Regions from separate parts of the Methylobacterium sp. Leaf85 genome, predicted to be linked through region 2. Evidence: riboswitches for the same ligand, from Rfam matches in the RefSeq annotation. Region 2 holds a riboswitch; the other holds the start of a gene.

Region 1 (9,556 bases), on a different contig from region 2:
GTCGGCTTCGAGCTCCCGCATCTTCTCCTTCAACGCCTCGCCGAAATGCAGGAGGTTGGCGCTGGCCTGCATGGCGACGGCGAGCCCGATGGCAGGCTGTCCGTCGTAGCGGAACAGCGCCTCGGGCGGATCGGTGAAGCCGCGGGAGATCTCGGCCACGTCCGAAAGCCGGAAGAAGCGGTCGTTGATCCGAAGGTTGATGGCCCTCAGGCTGTTCTCGTCCGTGAACTGCCCGCCGACGCGTACGCTGATCTGCTCGGGACCGGCCTGGATCACGCCCGAGGGCTGGACGGCGTTCTGGGCCTGGAGGGTGTTGATGACGCTCTGCATGTCGATGCCGAGCGCGGCGAGCTTGCGCACCGAGAAGTCGAGGTAGATCACCTCGTCGCGCGCGCCCAGGACCTGGGTCTTGCCGACGTTCTCCACGGCCAGGACGCCGGTGCGCACCTGCTCGACGTAGTCGCGGAGCTGACGCATCGAGAGGCCGTCCGACGTGAAGGCGTAGATGTTGCCGAACACGTCGCCGAACTCGTCGTTGTAGCCCAGCGGCTGGACGCCCTGCGGGAACGTGCCCTGGATGTCGCCGAGGCGCTTGCGCACCTGGTAGAACAGCCACGGGATGGTCTTGGGGGGCGTGGTCTCGCGAAGGTTCACGAACACCGTGGTCTGGCCCGGGGTCGTGTAGCTCTTCGTGTAATCGACCGCGTTGATCTGCTTGACCTCCTTCTCGATGCGCTCGGTGACCTGTTGGAGCGTCTCGTCGATGGTGGCGCCCGGCCAGCGGGCCTGGACGACCATGGTCTTGATCGCGAAGGCCGGGTCCTCCTCGCGCCCGAGCTTGGTGTAGGCCATGGCCCCGGCCAACAGGGCGATGGCCATGAGGAACCAGATGAAGGACCGGTGGGACAGCGCCCATTCCGAGATGTTGAAGGATTTCATCGGCGCATCCTCGCGAGGCGCGACAGGTCCGGGACCCGCGGGTGAACGGAAAGGGCGATTGAAGGGGAAGGGCGAGGCGGATCGGGCCTAGAGGCCGGTCTCGGGAAGCCGGACCGCCTGGCCCTCGGCGAAGCCGTGGACGCCGGCGACGGCGACCTTCTCGCCGGCCTTGAGACCGGTGCCGACGAAGGCGCGACCCTCCTCGCGTTCCAGGATCGTGACCTCGCGGCGGTTGATGGTCCTGCCATCCGGGGCGACGACCCAGACCGCGGCATGGCCGTCGTCCTCGACGAGGGCCGTCGACGGCACGGGGAAGCGCGGGGAGACCGGGCGCTCGAACGCGACCGTGACGGTATTGCCGAGGCGGAAACCGTCGGGCGGATCGATCAGGGACATGCGCACGCGTCGCGTCCGGGTCGAGGCTTCGGCCAGGGGACCGATCTCGCGCACGCGGGCCCAGGCGGTGACCTCGGGCACCTCCTGAAGCCGGACGGTGAACTCGATGTCCTTCGGCAATTCGTCGATCAGATCGTCCGGGATGTCGACCACGGCCTCACGCACGTCGGGACGCGCCATCGTGACCACCACCTGCCCCGGCGGGACCACCTGCCCGACCTCGGCGCTCCACGCCGTGACGACGCCGTCGAAGCCCGCGGTGAGCGTGGCGTAGCCGAGCTCGTCCGTGGCCTTCTGCAGGGCGGCCTTGGCCTGGGCCAGCCGGGCGTCGGCGGTGTCGCGATTGGCCACCGCCCCGTCGAGCTGGGCCTGCGTCACGGCGCTGTTGTTCTCGAACAGGATGCGTTGCCGCCCCTCGGCGGCCGAGGCGTTCTTCACCTGCGCCTGGGCATCGGCCAAGTCGGCGCGGGCCCGCACCAGGGCGAATTGCTGCACGGTGGGATCGAGGGCGGCGAGCCGCGTGCCCTTGGCGACCTGGTCGCCGACGAAGGCGTCGCGGGCGACGATGCGACCGCCGATCCGGAAGCCGAGTTGGCTCTCGTAGCGTGGCTGGACCGTGCCCGCGAAGGGGCCGAATATCCGGGCTTCCTCCAGTGCCACGGTCGTCGTCAGGACCGGGCGGACCGGCGGCGGGGCCTCGGCCTTCTGCTCCTTGCAGCCCGAAAGGACGACGAGGACGGCGATGGGGAGGACGAGGCGGCTCACGGCGTGCCCTTTCCGGCGACGGTGACCTTTCGGCCCGGTGACAGGAACTGGATGCCGGCGGTGACGACCTCCTCGCCAGGCTCGACGCCACCGGCGAGGACGATGCCCGAGCCTTCGTAGCGGTCGATCTCGACGGGCTTGGGCGACACGCTCCCCGTTCCCGGGTCGAGGACCCAGACCGCCGACGCGTCCTTCCAACGGAAGAGCGAGCTCCACGGCAGGGTCACCGCATCCCGCGGGCGCAGGCGGGCACGTCCGAGGACCACCGCCCCCAGCGACATCCCGGCCGGCACCGTGTCGAGACCGATCTTCACACGGACGCCGCCGGAGTTCGTGTCCACGGTGGGGGAGATCTCCCGCACGGTCCCGACGGTGGTCACGCGCGGGTCGGCCTGGAGCGAGACGTCGACCTTCCGGCTCTCAGGGGGCGGCTCCAGCAGGATCGTCGGGACCGTGAAGACGGCGTCGCGACTCCCGTCCTGCGCCAGCGTGAACACGGTCTGGCCCGAGGAGACCACCTGGCCCGCCTCCGCGCTGCGGGCGGTGATGATGCCGGCCACGCCGGTTCGAAGCTCGGTGTAGGTGAACTGCTCCTTGGCCGTCCCGAGGGCCGCCCGGGCCGAATCGACCGACGCCTGCGTCGTTCGAAGCTGCTGCTCCGCCCCGTCGTAGGTGGTGCGGGTGGTGTAGCCGCTCCTCATCAGGGTCTGCTGGCGCTCGAAGTTCACCTTGGCCTGTGTGAGGAGCGCCTCGGCGGAGTTCAGCGCGGCCTGGGCGGTGTCGACGTTGACCTGTTGCTCCTGCGGCTCCAGCCTCGCGATGACCTGATTGGCCTGGACGTGGTCCCCGACCTCGGCAAGGCGCTCCGCGATCTTGCCGGTCACGCGGAAGGAGACGTTGGATAGATACTTCGCCTGGATGTCCCCGCTCAGCACCACGTCCTCCGAGACCGGGGTGCGGATCGCGGTGACCGTCTTCACGGAGACCGCCTCGGTCGTAGGCCGACCGTCGGCCGCAACCGCATCGGCGGCGGCGAGCAGCGCGACCGAAACAAGCGTCAGGCGGGTCATCATGGGATCGGGCTCCGTGTCACCCGCGTGGATGGGAGGCGAAGGAGCGGCTGCGAGGGGGCGGAGCAGCCGCTCCTTCTTGGCCGTCGAACCTGAGGAGGGGGCGACGGCCATTCCGGTGCCCCGGGATGGGGCGAAAAGGTTTTCCCGGGGCGGCGATACGGCCATGACGGCGACGCGCTTGCCGGGATGCCCATGATCTACTAATAACTAACCAGTCAGTCAACAAGGAATGCAATGAGCAAGGTGGCGGTCGGACCCAGGCAAAGACGCAAGGAAGCGCGACCGGGCGAGATCCTGGAGGCGGCGTTCGAGGAGTTCGCCCTAAAGGGCTTCGCCGGGACGCGGGTCGACGACGTGGCCCTGCGCGCCGGGATCACGAAGGGCACGGTCTACCTCTACTTCCCGAGCAAGGAGGATCTTTTCGTCGCCACCTTCAAGGAAATGGTGCAGCCCACCCTCGACCTACTCGCCAGCTTGGCGACCAATCCGAAGGGCCCGGCGATGGAGATCCTCCGGGCCTACTTCCGGTTCGTCTACGACGCCCTGGTCCATGACCGACGCGGCCGGGAGTTGCTCCGGCTGCTGCTAGCCGACGGGACACGCTTTCCGGAACTGGCTGTGCGGTGGCACGACGAGGTCATCGGGCCGGTGAACGCCCGGTTGGCCGCCGTCCTCGCCTACGGTGTGGAACGCGGCGAATTCCGGCCTGTCGCCGCTAGCGAGTTCCCGAACCTGATGATGGCAGCGGCCGTGTCCGCCTCGATCTGGCGCACGCAGTTCGGGGATGCCTACCCCATGGATATGGCCGCCTACTTCGACGCCCACCTCGACATGCTTGAACGGACCCTCGTCGTGGGTCGCGCAGGCGAAGGTCGCTGAGATTCGATCAGGAGGACGTCATGGAAATCGCGGTCCTTACGGCCGCCACCGGCCTGGCCGGCTCCCTCGTGGGCGCGGCCTCGTCGTTGGTGACGACGTGGCTGACCCAGAACGGCGCGCGCAAGGCGCAATGGCAGGTGCAGGAGGCGGGGAAGCGCGAGGCGCTCTACGACGAGTTCATCGCCGAGGCGTCGAAGTGTCTGGCCGACGCGATCACCCACGACCCAGAGGGCCCGGAGGTGGTCGTCGGCATGTTCGCCCTCATCGGCCGCATGCGCCTGAGGTCGACGCGCCCGGTGATCGAGGCGGCCGAGCGGCTGCTTTCACAGGTGGTCGCCATCTATGCCTCGCCGAACCTGACCTTCGCCGAGATCCAGGACAGGATCAGACAGGGGAAGGACGCGGACCCCCTCGCCGACTTCGGCGAGACCTGCAGACGGGAACTTGAAGTTCTCCGTATCTAGAACGCCCCCGAAACGCAGTGGCACGCACCACAATAGATCCGATAGGGAACGGTCACAAAAATACACATCCGAGTTTTATAATCGATAGGGCACTTATTTTCCGGTAAATTCGGTATTCAATAATTTATTGGCAACCATGCTTGATGGTCCGGATGCAGCAGGGGGGGGATAAGACAGCACGGCGCCGAGGACGAGGTAGGGCGTCAGCCGGCTCACCCCCGCCTTGTTCATGCCGAACAGGACCGCGAACACGGCCGCCGCCCCGGCGAGCATCGGAAGCGACAGGTCCGCGGTGTAGAAGGCTGCGATGATGAGCACCGCCCCGAGGTCGTCGATGATGGCGAGCGCGGTCAGGAAGATCTTGAGCGACACGGACACCCGCGATCCGAGCAGGGCCAGCACCCCGAGGGCGAAGTCAATGTCGGTCGCGGTCGGGATCGCCCAGCCGCGCAGGGTCTCGGGCGAGTGCCGGTTCACCGCGACGTAGATCAGCGCCGGAGCGACCCTGCCGCCAAGCGCCGGGACGCCAGGCAGCACTCGGTCCGGCCAGGTCAGCAGGCGCCCATCAAGGACCTCCCGCTTGATCTCCAGGCCGACGAGCAGGAAGAACGCCGCCATCAGACCATCGTTGACCCAGTGCAGGACGCTGAGGCCGCCGACGTATGTCTTGAGGACTGGGAAGTGGGCGTCCGACCAGCCGGAGTTCGCGATGGCGAGCGCCAGGGCGGCGCTCGCCATCAGGATCAGGCCGTCGGATGCCTCCCCCTGGAGGACGTTACGCAGGGCGGAGATCGGGCGAAGCGGCAAGGGCATAGGTCTCCCGCGCTGGCGGTCCGACCAGCGCTGAAGCCTGCCGGTCCGAAGGTCGGACCGCGCACCCATGGCCGGCTATCGCATCCGTTGGCCTATCCGGCGCTCCGATGCCTGGAACGGCCCGGGACGGTCCAGGTCAGGCAGCCCGCCCCGCCGCGCCGACGCCGACATGGCTGACGCTCCAGTGCTCAAGGTGCTTGTAGACGATGACCTTGTTCGCGAGTTGGGCACCGTGCCGGCCGCAGAAGCCTTCGAGCTGCTCGCAGGTACCGATCAGCTCGACGCACATGGTCAGCTCGGGGTTGAGCGACTCGGCCCCATCGTCCTGGATCGGCCCATGGTTGCTGTAGCCGTGGTGGGACTGGTGGGCGACGGCGTTCATGAGGCCCTCCGCCTTGGCCTGGGCGACGAGCTCCCGATAGAGCGGCCTGCCGCCGGAAAACCATCCGGTCCGACCGGTGCCCGCCCGGTCCCGGGGCCTCATGTAGATCCGGATCATGCCGGTCTCGGTCGCGACGACGCGATGCGAAGCGTTCATGTCGGCTCCTTCAGTGGACGGTGGACGAGGGGGCGGGCCGGGGCCCGACGGCCGGCGCGCGCCCCGACCGCGCCTCGCGCAAGGTCGCGCCGCCGGCGATGCCTGTCGCCGCCTTCGGGACGGCGATGCGCTGCGACAGGTAGATGCCGTTGTGGCCCGAGCAGAGGTACGCGAGGAAGCAGGCCACCGCGAGGTAGACCCCGTGCGTCGCGCCGAAGAGCTCGATGCCCATCAGCGTGCAGGCGAGCGGCGTGTTGGCGGCGCCCGCGAAGACCGCGACGAACCCCAGCGCCGCGAACAGGTCCACCGGCGCGCCGAGCAATCCGGCCAGGGCGTTGCCGAGCGCGGCCCCGATGAAGAACAGGGGGGTGACCTCGCCGCCCTTGAACCCCGCGCTCAAGGTCACGACCGTGAACAAGATCTTGAGGGCCCAGCTCCAGGGGTGCACGTCCGGACCGAAGAAGGTGTTGATGGTCATCCCGCCGGGGTCGGCCGCCGAGACGCCGAGCCCGAGGTAGTCGCGCGTCCCGAGGGCGTAGACGAGGCCGATCACGGCCAGACCGCCGATCACCGGGCGAAGCGGTCCGTACGGGACCAAGCGCTTGAGCCACCCGCCGAGGAGGTGGTTGGCCTCCGCGAACAGCAAACCGACGAGGCCGAACGCGACGCCGGCGACGGCGACCTTGGCGAGAAGCAGTGGATCGACGGTCAGGGCCTTCGCGCCGCCGGCGAGGAAGTCGACGTGGTAGAATCCGTGGTGGATGCCCCAGGCTTGGCAGGTCCAGTCGCCGACCACCGCGGCGAGGAGGCAGGGTACCAGGGCGGCATACTCGACGCGACCGACCGCGAGCACCTCCAGCGCGAACACCGCACCGGCGATGGGGGTGCCGAAGACCGCACCGAAGCCGGCGGCGATGCCCGCCATCAGGAGGACCCGGACCCCGGCCGCATCCACCCCGAAGAGCTTGCCAAAGCCGCTGGCGAGGCTTCCGCCCATCTGCACCGCAGTGCCCTCGCGCCCGGCCGACCCACCGAACAGGTGCGTGACGATGGTGCCGAGAAAGATCAGCGGCGCCATCCGGAGCGGCACGCCGCCGTCCGGATCGTGGATCTCCTCGACGATGAGGTTGTTGCCGGCCTCCACGCTCTTCCCGAACAGAAGATAGAGAAGACCCACGGCGAAACCGCCGACGGGAAGCAGGAACAGCAGCCAGGGATGGTCGAAGCGCGCCTCGGTGGCCGCGTCGAGGCTCCACAGGAAGGCGGCGCAGAGGGTGCCCACGGCAACGGCCATCGGCAACAGGATGACCGACCAGCGCGCCACCGAGATGGCGTGCGACCGGCGTGTCCGCAGGAAGCCGGCTAGATCGAGGTCGTGGAAAAGGTTCCGGAACGACGCGCGCATGACTCCTCCAGTTCGCAAAAGCGCGAAAAGTAGGAGTCATCAGCCGCATCAGGGATCGGCGGTTCGGCTCAAAGCCCGGCAGACACCATTACCGTGCTGGGCTTATTCGCGATTGCCTCAAGGCGGTCAATCCCGGGGGATCGATGGAGGTCGGGCGCCACGAAATCCGCGAACGGGTCGGCCAGCGGTGATAGGAGCGGGCGAGCCAACCCCGGGGACCCATTCATGACCATCTCGTGGCTCGGTGCCCTGATCACCTTCCAGGTGACCTTCACCGAACTCTTCATCGCCGCCTCGGTGATGCTGACCGGCGCCTACCGGTTCGGATGGCGGAGCATCCTTGCTGGCTCCGTCGTCGGCGCGCTCGCCGTTGCCGCGCTCGCGGTCGCCCTTCGCTCGGCGGCCTACCTTCTGGCGCTGAACGTGATCGATTGGATCTCGGCGGTCCTGCTTCTCGGCTTCGGCCTCTACCTCGCCTACGAGTTCGTCGACGGGTATTCGAAACGGCGCGCGGGAGATGCGGCCGCGTCGGTGGATGGGCACTGGAACCGCCCCCTGAACGCGGCGGGCCTCGGCGTCGCGGCATGGGCCCTCGTCGCCGAGGGGTTGGAGATCCTCGTGGTCTGGCTCGGCGTGGCGCTACGCGAAGGCGCGGGGACCGCAACGCTCGGCGTCGGTCTCGGCCTGGCCGTCGTCGTCGGAGCGGGGCTCGTCCTTGGCGGGACCGGGGTCTACCGGAAGGTGACGCCCTACGTCCTCGACGGTGTCGCCGCCGTCATGGTGCTGGGTTACGGCGCCTACTTCACGTCGCTTGCCATCATGCAATCCTAAGCGGTCGAGCGAGACATTGACGCAAGCCTCCGTGGTCGCCTCGGTCGAACATCCACCGATCCGACAGCTGGTTCTGGTCAGGCACGGCGAGAGCCGGGCGAACGCCGAAGGCCTGTTCACGGGGATGATCGACGCGCCCCTGACCGAGAGGGAGCGACGGGAAGCCGAGGCGGCCGGATCGCACCTCGGACGGGAGGGCTTCCGGTTCGACGCGGCATTCACCTCGACCCTGTCGAGGGCCATCGACACCGCGCGCCTGGCGCTCGATGCCCTCGGTCAGCCCGCGCTGGTCCCCGACCGCACCGCAGCCCTGGACGAGCGCGATTACGGCGACATGAGCGGGCTCGACAAGGCGACCGCCGCCCTGCGTTTCGGGCCGGAACGGATCGAGGGCTGGAGGCGCTCCTATGCGGGTACTCCGCCCGGGGGCGAGAGCCTCCGCGACACCGTTGCCCGGGTGGTGCCCTTTTACCTGAGGCATATCCAGCCGGCGACGATGCGGGGTCCGACGCTGGTCGTCGCCCACGGCAACTCGTTGCGGGCCCTGGTGATGGCCCTCGAAGGATTAGGGCCGAACGCGATCGAATCTCTCAAACTTGCGACCGGATCAATTCGGATCTACGGGTTCGGGCTCGACACGGCCATCGTTTCGCGCTGGCTGATCGGCTAGCGGACGACTGCTTCCGGGTCCAGCGCGCGTTACCTTGAGCGGCGAAATTGGGTCGGGACCCGCCCGTCTGCGCCACGGCCAAGAGGTGTGGAAGGAAGACCGTATCCTTGAGGGCGTTTCGACCGAAGCGGTCATCCACCGGCCTCGATCCCTGACAACACATGTCACATTCGCGGACCCGGTCTCGTCCTGTGTGAAGGCGCGCGTTTCCGGATCCTAGTGAGCCGGATGTCCGCGCGTCCCGATCAAGGGGCGACCATGGACACTTCAATGACCGGCCAAACCGATACGAGAGATCCTCACCGAGCGCGTCCAAGTTCGGAGGAATTGGTGCCGTCACGATACGCGGTGCGCATCGGCGAGATCGACGTGCTGGTCGTCAGCGATGGGGTCTTGCCCCTTCCGACGGCAATGCTCGCTCACAATGCAGACCCAGCGCTTCGGGCGGAATGGCTGGACGACATGTTCCTAGCGCCGGACGCATTCGACTGGCCGCTGAATGCCGTTTTGGTGCGAAGCGGCGAGCAGACCATCCTCATCGATGCCGGACTCGGGTTGGATCCGAACCTGGATCTGCCGCGAGCCGGCCAGCTGGTCAAACGTCTGGAAGCGGGCGGAATCGATCTGGCGTCCGTGACCGACCTGGTGCTGACGCACATGCACATGGACCATATCGGCGGGCTCCTCATCGACGGGGTGAAGGAACAGTTGCGGCCCGACCTGCAGATCCACGTGGCGGCCGCCGAGGTCGCGTTCTGGGAAGCACCCGATTTCTCCCGCACC
Region 2 (9,556 bases):
TCCAACGGCTCCATCGATGCGGTGGTCAACGCCATGCGGGCCGGCGCCACCGATTTCGTGGTGAAGCCCGCCGGTGCCGAACGGCTCCAGGTCTCGATCAAGAACGCCCTCAAGGTCGATCAGCTCGAGGAGGAGGTCCGGCGCATGCGGCGGCGCGCCTCCGGCTCGCTCACCTTCAAGGACCTGTCCTCGCGTAGCCCCGACATGGAGCGCGTGATCCGGCTGGCCGAGCGTTCGGCCAAGTCCAACATCCCGGTGTTGATCGAGGGTGAATCCGGTGTCGGCAAGGAGGTGCTGGCGCGCGCGATCCAGGGGTCGGGCGACCGGCGCGGCAAGGCCTTCGTCACGGTCAATTGCGGCGCGATTCCCGACAACCTCGTCGAATCGACCCTGTTCGGGCACGAGAAGGGCGCCTTCACCGGCGCCACCGAGCGCCATGTGGGCAAGTTCGTCGAGGCGTCGGGCGGTACGCTGTTCCTCGACGAGATCGGCGAACTCCCCCTCGATGCCCAGGTGAAGCTCCTGCGCGCCCTGCAGGAGGGGGAAGTCGATCCGGTGGGCGCCAAGCGCAGTGTCCGAATCGACATCCGCCTCATCTCGGCCACGAACCGCTCGCTCCTCGACCTCGTGAAGCAGGGCCGCTTCCGCGAGGACCTGTACTACCGCCTGAACGTCTTCCCGATGACCCTGCCCCCCCTCCGGGCGCGCCGCGAGGATATCCCGGATCTGGTGCGCTCGTTCTGTGCGCGCTTCGCCGCCGAGGAGGGCAAGCGTGTCCGCGCGATCACGCCGGAGGCGATGTCGCTGCTCAGCCGCTACGGCTGGCCCGGCAATGTCCGACAGCTGGAAAACGCCCTGTTCCGCGCGGTGGTGCTCGCCGATAGCGACGAGCTCACCGTGGCCGAGTTCCCGCAGATCGCCGCCCAGGTCGAAGGGTTCGACGTGCGCATTCCGGCCGCCCCGGTCCAGCCCATGGTCCATGCCGGGACTCCGGAGCCGGTGCGCGAGATCGTCCGCGTGGAGGTCCGCGACCCCCACGCCATGACCCTCGTCACCGAGGAGTCCGGCGAGATGAAACCGATGGACGAGTTGGAGGCGGAGATCATCCGCTTCGCCCTGCAATATTACCGGGGCCGCATGTCCGAAGTGTCGAGGCGCCTCGGCATCGGCCGCTCGACGCTCTACCGCAAGCTGAAGGATCTCGGTCTCGACGGCGACGAGAAGGGCGACGAAGCCGCTGCCTGAGACACGGGGGCGATCCCTTCGCATCCTTTGAATTGGGATGTGCGTCACGGCACTGCGTTTCCGGCCTCCGGCGCACGCCAGGCTTCCACTGTTGCCCGCGCGCCGTTGCAAGCGGTGGCGCAAGCAGCGATTGTTTTGAGCTCAAACACGGCCGTTGCGGCCGGTTCCGGGAGTTTCATCATGGGCGCTTCGCGCTCCGCCTCCGTCGCACTGGCTGCCCTGATGGCGGGTTGTGTCGGCTACGCGGTAAAGGCCGAACCCCGGCTCGATCCGGCTCCATCCGTGGTGCAGAGCGCTGCCGCGCCATCGGTCTCGTCCGAGCAGGGGCAAGGCGACAGGGTGGCGACCGGGGCGATCTCCGCGCCGGTATCGCCCTCCCCCGACCCGGCCAAACCCGCCGCAGCGGGAGAGGCCGCCCAAACGCCAGCGAGCCCACCCGAGACGGGCAAGGCGGAGACCACGAACGCCGAGGCCGGCTCCGAACCCGCTGGCGCCGTGGCCGCCGCTCCGGTGCCGACCGACCCGATGGGGGCGGCCCTCGCCGCCCGCCTCGCCGATCCGGCCCCTCTCCTCGCACGGCTGAGCACCAAGGACCGGGAGGCGATGCAGGCCTTCTACGGGCTCGGTGCCTTCAAGCCGGTCTGGGTGGTCGATGGCGCCTTCACTCCCGCCGCCAAGGCCGCCGCGTCCCGCCTTTCCCTCGCAGCCGAGGACGGCCTCAACGTCCAGGCCTATCCGGTGCCGGTCATCGGCACGCAGGGACTGACCGAGGCCCAGACCGCCGAGATCGAGCTGAAACTCTCGGCCGCCATCGTGCTCTACGCCAAGGACGCACGCGGGGCGCGCATCAACCTGTCCGCCATATCCCGCCTGATCACGCCCACCCTCGACATCCCCGGCGCAGACGCCGTCCTGACGCGCGTCGCCAGCGCCGGGCCGCAAGCCGGTACCGTGCTGCAGGGCTACAACCCGGCGCAGGCCGGCTACCTCGCTCTGAAGGCGCGGCTCGCCAGCCTGCGCAATCTCCATAGCGCGCCCATGGCGGCATCGCCCGTCGCAATTCCCGCCGGGCCGGTGCTCAAGGTCGGCATGAACGATCCCCGCGTCCCCGCGCTACGCCGCCATTTCGGCCTGCCGACCCGGACCGCCGGCACCCTCGACGCCGCCTCCGGCGAGCCGGATACGTTCGATGCGAACGTGTCCGCTGCCGTGGCGAAGTTCCAGCGCGGCCGCGGCCTGCCGATCACCGGCACGCTCACGCCGCAGACCGTCGCCGCCCTGGGCCGGGCCGAGTCATCCTCGCGCGTCGGCGACGAGGAGGCGACCGTCCTCGTCAACATGGAGCGCTGGCGCTGGCTGCCGAGCGACCTCGGTCGTGACTACGTCCTGGTCAACATCCCCGAATTCCGCCTGCGGGTGGTCCGCAACGGCACGCAGCGCGACGAGACCCGGGTCATCGTCGGCAAGGCCGAGACGCCGACGCCGGTCTTCTCCGGGATGATGGAATACGCCGTCGTCAACCCGTCCTGGAACGTGCCGCCCTCGATCCTCAAGAACGAGTTCCTGCCTGCCCTGGCCCGCGACCCGAACTACGCTGCCCGTCGCGGCTACGAGGTTGTCTATCGCAACGGCAACATCTCGGTGCGCCAGCCGCCGGGCGAGCGGAATGCGCTCGGGTTCATCAAGTTCCTCTTCCCCAACAACCATGCCGTCTACCTGCACGACACACCCAACCGTTCGCTGTTCTCCGCCTCCCAGCGGGCGATGAGCCATGGCTGCGTGCGCGTGGACGATCCCTTCCGTTTCGCCGACTCGGTGCTTCCCGAAGCGTGGTCGAGCGAGCGGTTGAAGAAGCTCATCGGCAAGGGCGAGCGCACCATCCGCCTGCCCGAGAAGCTGCCGGTGCATCTCGCCTATTTCACCCTCGATGCGGACGAGCGCGGATCCCTGCGCACGTTTTCGGATCTCTACGGTCACGATGCGCGCATGAAGATCGCCCTCGGTCTCGCTCCGGGCAACCTGCTCGTCGCCAAGGCGCCGGTGAAAGCGCCGGCCAAGGTCGCGGCGCGGCCTTCGACGTCGGCGCCGGGCGCGGCCGGGGCTTCGCCGGAGGTTCGCCGCGCCGCATCGCACCCCGCCCCGTCCGGCGCCAATCCCGCGCGGGCGGTCAGGGCACCGGCGGCCAGATCCGCCGAAGCGGCCCCTGTCGATCCGTGGGGACCGGTACCGGCCCCTGCCCCTGTCTCCCGCGGCTGGTGGTAACGCGCCGCCGGTGTCGTTGCGCGAATGTCACGCGGCGAGGAATGTGCGCCGCCGCTCTTGTCGATGCTGAATCAGGGCGGCGGGCCGGCACGATTTCGCCACGGTTCAAACCTAGCCGTTGTGTCGACCGGCGAATGGCTGAGGATCCGAGAACCTTTCGTTTACGGTTTTCGGTAACCTTGCGTTCACCATGATCCACGCGCCAACGCGTGGTCTGGCAGAGGTGAGGACGATCGTGGGCATTCCGCTGCGTGAAGAGGCCCAGCCGGCCGACCGATCCACCCAGCCGATCTCTCGCCTTCGGGGCTATCTCCGCGACGCCTTCTCCCATCGCCGCCTGCGCCGTTCGATCGTCGCGGCGTCGGGCATCGCCCTGGCGCTCGGCGCGGGCACGCGAGGGACGCAGGATGCGGTCGCCAACGGCGATACCCGCACTCTCTCGATCTACCATACCCATACGAAAGAGAGCGCCACGATCACGTTCAAGCGTGACGGGCGCTACGACCGGGCGGCGTTGGAGCAGCTCAACTGGATGCTGCGCGACTGGCGCTTGGACGAGCCCACCAAGATGGATCCCCGCCTGTTCGACACGGTGTGGGAGGCCTATCGGTCTGTGGGCTCGCAGGAGCCGATCACCGTGGTCTCGGCTTATCGGTCGCCGGGTACCAACGCCATGCTGCGCCGCCGGTCGCGTGCGGTGGCCGAGTTCAGCCAGCACATGCTCGGCAAGGCGATGGATTTCTACCTGCCGGATGTCTCCATCGACCAGCTCCGCGCGGTCGGCATGCGGATGCAGCGCGGCGGTGTCGGCTGGTATCCCCATGCCGGCTCGCCCTTCGTCCATCTCGACGTCGGCTCCGTCCGCTCATGGCCGCGCATGAGCCACGACCAGCTGGCGCGCCTGTTTCCCGACGGCAAGACCGTGCATCTGCCCGCCGACAACCGTCCCCTGCCCGGCTACGAACTCGCCCGCGCGGAGGTGCTCGCCCGGGGCGGCACCGTGCTCGGTGTGACCCAGGTCGCGACGGTGGAGGAGGATGACGGCCCGAGCATCAAGGGCTTCTTCGCCAGCCTCTTCGGTGGCGGCTCCAAGACCCCCGCGCCGCCGCCCGAAGCTCCGGCCCGCGCCCGGGCAAAGCCCACCGTTCTGGTGGCCAGTGCCGATCCGGACGACCAGTCGGGCACCCGCGAGGCGCTTGCCTATGCCGCGCCGGCCGCCTCCGATGCCCTCAAGGGCGCTCTCCTGCGCCGTGACGGACGCGATGCCCAGAGCCTCCTGACCCAGGACGTCTCCGAGATTCGGGACGTCTCCAAGCCGGCGATCCCCGCCGAGGCGGAAGCGAGTTTGATCGACGTGCCGCTGCCGCCGCGCCGGCCATCGGAATTCGCCGCCGTCTCCGCCGCACTCACCATGCCCCTGCCGCCGCCGCGTCCCGCCATTCAGGTGGCGAGCCTCGCGCCCACCGGGATGGCCGCGCCGCCGCCCGTCACCGCGGCGCCCACCCGTTTCGCCCGGCCCGTCGCCGCCGATGCCGATGCACGCACGCAGCTGCGCGCCCTGTTCGAGGTGGCCGCCGCGGAGACCGCGCCGGCCAGCCGCGCCTCTCCCGTTCACGTCGCCCCGGCCCGCGCCCGCGCCGATGCCGCGCCGGCCGGCTTCGTCGCCCAGGCGGAGAGCGGCGTACGCAGCCGTTTCTCCGGACGTAGCCCAGGCGACGACCTCACCGCCGCGCGCTTCACCGGCTCGTCCACCCGTGCGGTGGCTGCCGGGCGCTGATCCTCGCTAACCTGATGGCCTCCGACTTGGGTCGGGGCCGACGCCCGTGCGGCGGCGATGGGGTGCGCAGAGGGCGGAACAGGCTTGACGCGTTGCCCGCCACGGGACACGAAGTCTGCGGCAATGGATTCTGCCGGGCGTGAAGAGTGCCTCACACAACTCCCGATCACGGTCGGTTCTCCCTCGGAGTGCGACGGCGCAGCGGGAGTTCGGTGAGAGACACTCAGCCGAACCGCCATAAGGGCTGATGATTCCTACCCTTTTGCCATGCAGCAAGACGGTGGAACCATGCCTGTCTCCTTCAAGAACCGGATCGCCGATCTGAAGCGCGCCACGATGGTCCGCGTGGCCTGGGCGATCGCGTTCGCCCGCTGGGCGGTGATCCTCGTGCCGATGGCGGTCGTGGTGGGCTCCCTCTGCGCGGCCTTTCTCTGGTGCCTGGACGTCGCCACGAGCGCCCGGTTCACGCATCCCTGGCTGCTGTTCCTGCTGCCTGTGGGGGGCTTTGCCATCGGCCTGCTCTACCACCGCGTCGGGCGCGGCGTGGAGGGCGGCAACAACCTCGTGGTCGATCAGATCCACGAGCCCGGTGGCGGCGTTCCCCTGCGCATGGCGCCGCTGATCGTCCTCGGGACCGTCGTGACCCATCTCTTCGGCGGGTCCGCCGGCCGGGAAGGCACGGCGGTGCAACTCGGCGCCAGCCTCGCCAGCGCCATCGGGCGCCTGGCCAGGCTCGATCCGGCGGGCACGCGCATCGTGCTGATGGCGGGCGTGGCGGCAGGGTTCGGGGCGGTGTTCGGCACCCCCATCGCCGGGGCCGTCTTCGCCCTCGAAGTCCTGGCCATCGGCCGGGTGGAATATGCCGCTCTGATCCCCTGCCTGCTCGCGGCCGTCATCGGCGACTGGGCCTGCCAGGCCTGGGGCATCCACCATTCGCTGTTCCGCATCGCCTATCTGGCGGATGCGACCGGCCCCATCGCCCTGGATCCGATTCTACTGGCGAAAGTCGCCGTCGCGGGTGTCGCCTTCGGGCTCGTGGCCCTCGTCTTCGCCGAGGCCAACCACATCCTCGGCGGGTGGTTGAAGCGCCTGATTCCCTACGCGCCCCTGCGCCCGGTCCTCGGCGGCCTGGCGGTGATCGGCCTCGTCTACGCGGTCGGCACCCGTGACTATCTCGGCCTCGGCGTCACCGTGGCCAATGCGGGAGGCTTGAGCATCGCGAGCTTCTTCGGCCCGGAGGTCCATCCCTGGTCCTGGGCCTGGAAGATCCTTTTCACCGTCGTCACCCTGGCTTCGGGCTTCAAGGGCGGCGAGGTGACGCCGCTGTTCTTCATCGGCGCCGCCCTCGGCAATGCCCTTGGCGGAGTGATGGGGGCGCCCCTCGACCTGATGGCGGCGCTGGGCTTCGTGGCGGTTTTCGCGGGCGCCGCCAACACGCCGCTCGCCTGCACGCTGATGGGGATCGAGCTGTTCGGGGCCACGCACGGCGTCGCCATGGCGGTCGCGTGCTTTGCCGCCTATGCCTGTTCGGGCCATCACGGCATCTACCTGTCGCAGCGCATCGCCGTCTCGAAGGGCGGCGCCGTCGAGCCCGGCTCCACCCTGCGCGAGGCGCGCACCCGGCGTTGAAGCGGCGGGAGGCGGCCACGCACCTCCCGCCCGATCGTCACTTCTTGTCGTGGCTGTGGCCGTGGGCGTGGCCATCCTTGTCGGAATGTAGCGGCTTCCCGTCACGTCCGACCTCCTTGGATTCCTGAACGCGCGGGTCGTCGCGATGGGCCGGGCCGCCCGACACGGTCCCGGTGTTCGGGACCGAGACGGAGGGGTTGCTGGCATTGCCGTGCCCGTCGATGGCCAAGGCCGGAACCGCGAGGCCGAAGAGGATGCCGGTGGCGGCGAGGCTGCGTGCGAAGCGTGTCATGGTCGGTGTCTCCGTGGTTGCGCGGCTGCTCCGCCGCGTCGATCCAGGAGATGGAAAAGCCGTTTGACGCCCGCACGCCGCCTTCGTGACGAAGTGTGTCATACCGGACCTCAATGAGCCTGACTCATCGAGGTCTGCCCGCGCGACGGCGCGGCGGCGGTCGTCCGCCGGACCTCACTGACCCTGACCTATGGGGCAGGGTCAGTGAGACTTGGTATCAGGTGAGCCCTGGACCTACACGCGCGGCAGGATCAGCTCGGCCCGCAACCCGCCCTTGGCCCGATTGGTCAGGGTGAGACTGCCGCCCTCGGCCTGGATCGCGCGCCGGGCGATGGTGAGGCCCAGACCGGTACCGCCGGTATGGCGATTGCGCGAGGCCTCCAGGCGCGTGAACGGCGCGAACGCGCTCTCCACCTCCTCTGGCGCAATACCGGGGCCGTCATCCTCGATCCTCAGGACGACCGCGTCCTCGCCGACTTCCAGGATCATGGCGGCTCGTTCGCCATAGCGCACGGCATTGTCGACGAGGTTCTCCAGGCCCCGCCGCAGGGCGACGGGTCGAACCTCCGACAGTGCCCTGCCGGGCCCGTCATACGTCACGGGCCGGCCGGCATCGGCGGCGGCATTTGCGACGCTCATCACGAGACTCGCCACGTTGGTGATCCGGCGTGGCTCCGGGTCCGTATCGCCGCGCAGATAAGCCAGCGTCGAGTCGATCATGGCCTGCATCTCGTCGAGGTCGCCGGACATGGCCTGTCCCTCCTTGGTGTCCGCCAAGCGCTCGATGCGCAGGCGCAGCCGGGCGATGGGCGTGCGCAGATCGTGGGAGACGGCCGCGAGTGACTGAGTCCGCTCGGAGACCAGTCCGTGAATACGGTGCTGCATGGCATTGAGCGCGCGGGCGATTCCCCGCGTTTCGTCCGGGCCGGCCTCGGGCACGGCGACCACGGGGCCGTTGCCGATCGCTTCCGTGGCGCGGGTGAGGCTGCGCAAGGGCTTGGCGATCCGATGCACCAGCAGCACGGCGGCGAAGCCGACGAGGATCGCCACCGCCGTCGAGACGAAAGCCCAGGCCCCCAGGCGGGCGAGGTTCGGAGCATGGGCGGAACGGAAGGTCAGCGTGCCGCCATCGGGCAGCGAGAGCGCCCCGCTCAGATCCTGCGCGTGCAGCGCATCCTCCCCTTCCCCCATGGCGAGGACGAGCCCGGGGCCGAGGCTCGGCTGGAGGGCGAGGATGCGGGACCTGAGCGACCAGAGGATGGGATCGTCACGCTCCCGCGGGCGGATCGGAGGGGCCTTCGACCACCCGATCTCGAAATGTGGCGAGGACAGTGCCCTCGCCTCCGTGTCGCGCTCCATCACCGGCCGCCGGATCAGGCCTTCCCGCGCCAGAGCCAGCTGAGTGGCGAGCTGCTGCGCGAAGGCCTCGTCGGCGGCCGCGACCGCCGATTGGCGATAGAGCAGCAATGCCCCGGCATGGACGACCACGATGGCCACGAGCAGTACGGCCATGGTGCGCGCTTCGAGGCTTCGTGCGAGGGCGAGCAGCCGCCTCACCTCCGTTCGACCGTCGCGCTGAAGATGTATCCTGAGCCACGGACCGTCTTGATGATCGCGGTGTGGCCGTCCGGCGGCTCCAGCTTTCGCCGAAGTCGGCTCACCAGGGTGTCGACGCTGCGGTCCGAGGGTGAGCCGAGGCGGGCGCGGGACAGTTCCAGGATCCGCTCGCGGCCGAGGACGCGGTTCGGATGGTCGAGGAACACCAGGAGCAGGTCGTATTCCGCCCCGGACAGGTCGACGCCCGCGCCCTCGGGGTCGCGGAGCGAGCGGCTGCGCAGGTCGAGACGCCAGCCGTCGAAGGCTACGCTCTCGCTGCGGGACGCATCCGGCGCGGTCGCGGCGATGGCGGAGCGCCGGAGAACCGCGCGGATCCGGGCGAGCAGTTCCGGCCGTCCGAACGGCTTGGCCACATAATCGTCCGCCCCGAATTCGAGGCCGAGCACGCGATCCGCCTCCTCGTTGCGGGCGCTGACCATGATGACCGGAACCGTGCTCTTCGCGCGCAGGCTCCGCAGGAGATCGATGCCGGAGGCGCCGGGCAGCATCACGTCGAGGAGGACGAGATCGATGCCGCCCTCCGGCAGGAGCCGCCACATCTCCCCGCCGTTGCGGCAACCGGTGACGCGGTAGCCGTTTTCCCGCAGCAGGCGGGTGACGAGCATCCGCATGCCGTCGTCATCCTCCACGAGGAGGATGTGTGCCGTGCCGGCAAGCGAGGGCGTGTCGAGGAGCTGAGGCATCGTCGCTATCGCCCTGCCCGATGCGCGAAAGGATGGGCCGGCACGCCGCGA

What was found. Region 2 has a riboswitch for fluoride ahead of ASF08_RS11365 (voltage-gated chloride channel family protein). Riboswitches for the same ligand answer to the same signal wherever they lie in the genome.
Region 1: another riboswitch for fluoride. It lies ahead of ASF08_RS12010 (voltage-gated chloride channel family protein); the one in region 2 lies ahead of ASF08_RS11365 (voltage-gated chloride channel family protein).

What each region holds. Positions count from the first base shown of each region.
Region 1 is NZ_LMME01000019.1:13,056-22,611, forward strand. Features, by position in the region: gene ASF08_RS11975 (efflux RND transporter permease subunit) at 1-939, opposite strand, end outside; gene ASF08_RS11980 (efflux RND transporter periplasmic adaptor subunit) at 1,027-2,100, opposite strand; gene ASF08_RS11985 (efflux RND transporter periplasmic adaptor subunit) at 2,097-3,173, opposite strand; gene ASF08_RS11990 (TetR/AcrR family transcriptional regulator) at 3,408-4,052, shown strand; gene ASF08_RS11995 (hypothetical protein) at 4,073-4,516, shown strand; partial or broken gene ASF08_RS12000 (Na+/H+ antiporter NhaA) at 4,691-5,329, opposite strand; gene ASF08_RS12005 (DUF190 domain-containing protein) at 5,466-5,867, opposite strand; gene ASF08_RS12010 (voltage-gated chloride channel family protein) at 5,878-7,272, opposite strand; fluoride riboswitch at 7,296-7,374, opposite strand; gene ASF08_RS12015 (hypothetical protein) at 7,498-8,103, shown strand; gene ASF08_RS12020 (2,3-bisphosphoglycerate-dependent phosphoglycerate mutase) at 8,120-8,773, shown strand; gene ASF08_RS12025 (MBL fold metallo-hydrolase) at 9,044-9,556, shown strand, end outside.
Region 2 is NZ_LMME01000016.1:1,296-10,851, reverse strand. Features, by position in the region: gene ASF08_RS11380 (sigma-54-dependent transcriptional regulator) at 1-1,245, shown strand, start outside; gene ASF08_RS11375 (L,D-transpeptidase family protein) at 1,426-3,507, shown strand; gene ASF08_RS11370 (DUF882 domain-containing protein) at 3,731-5,284, shown strand; fluoride riboswitch at 5,395-5,548, shown strand; gene ASF08_RS11365 (voltage-gated chloride channel family protein) at 5,573-6,913, shown strand; gene ASF08_RS11360 (hypothetical protein) at 6,951-7,205, opposite strand; gene ASF08_RS11355 (ATP-binding protein) at 7,440-8,717, opposite strand; gene ASF08_RS11350 (response regulator transcription factor) at 8,759-9,505, opposite strand.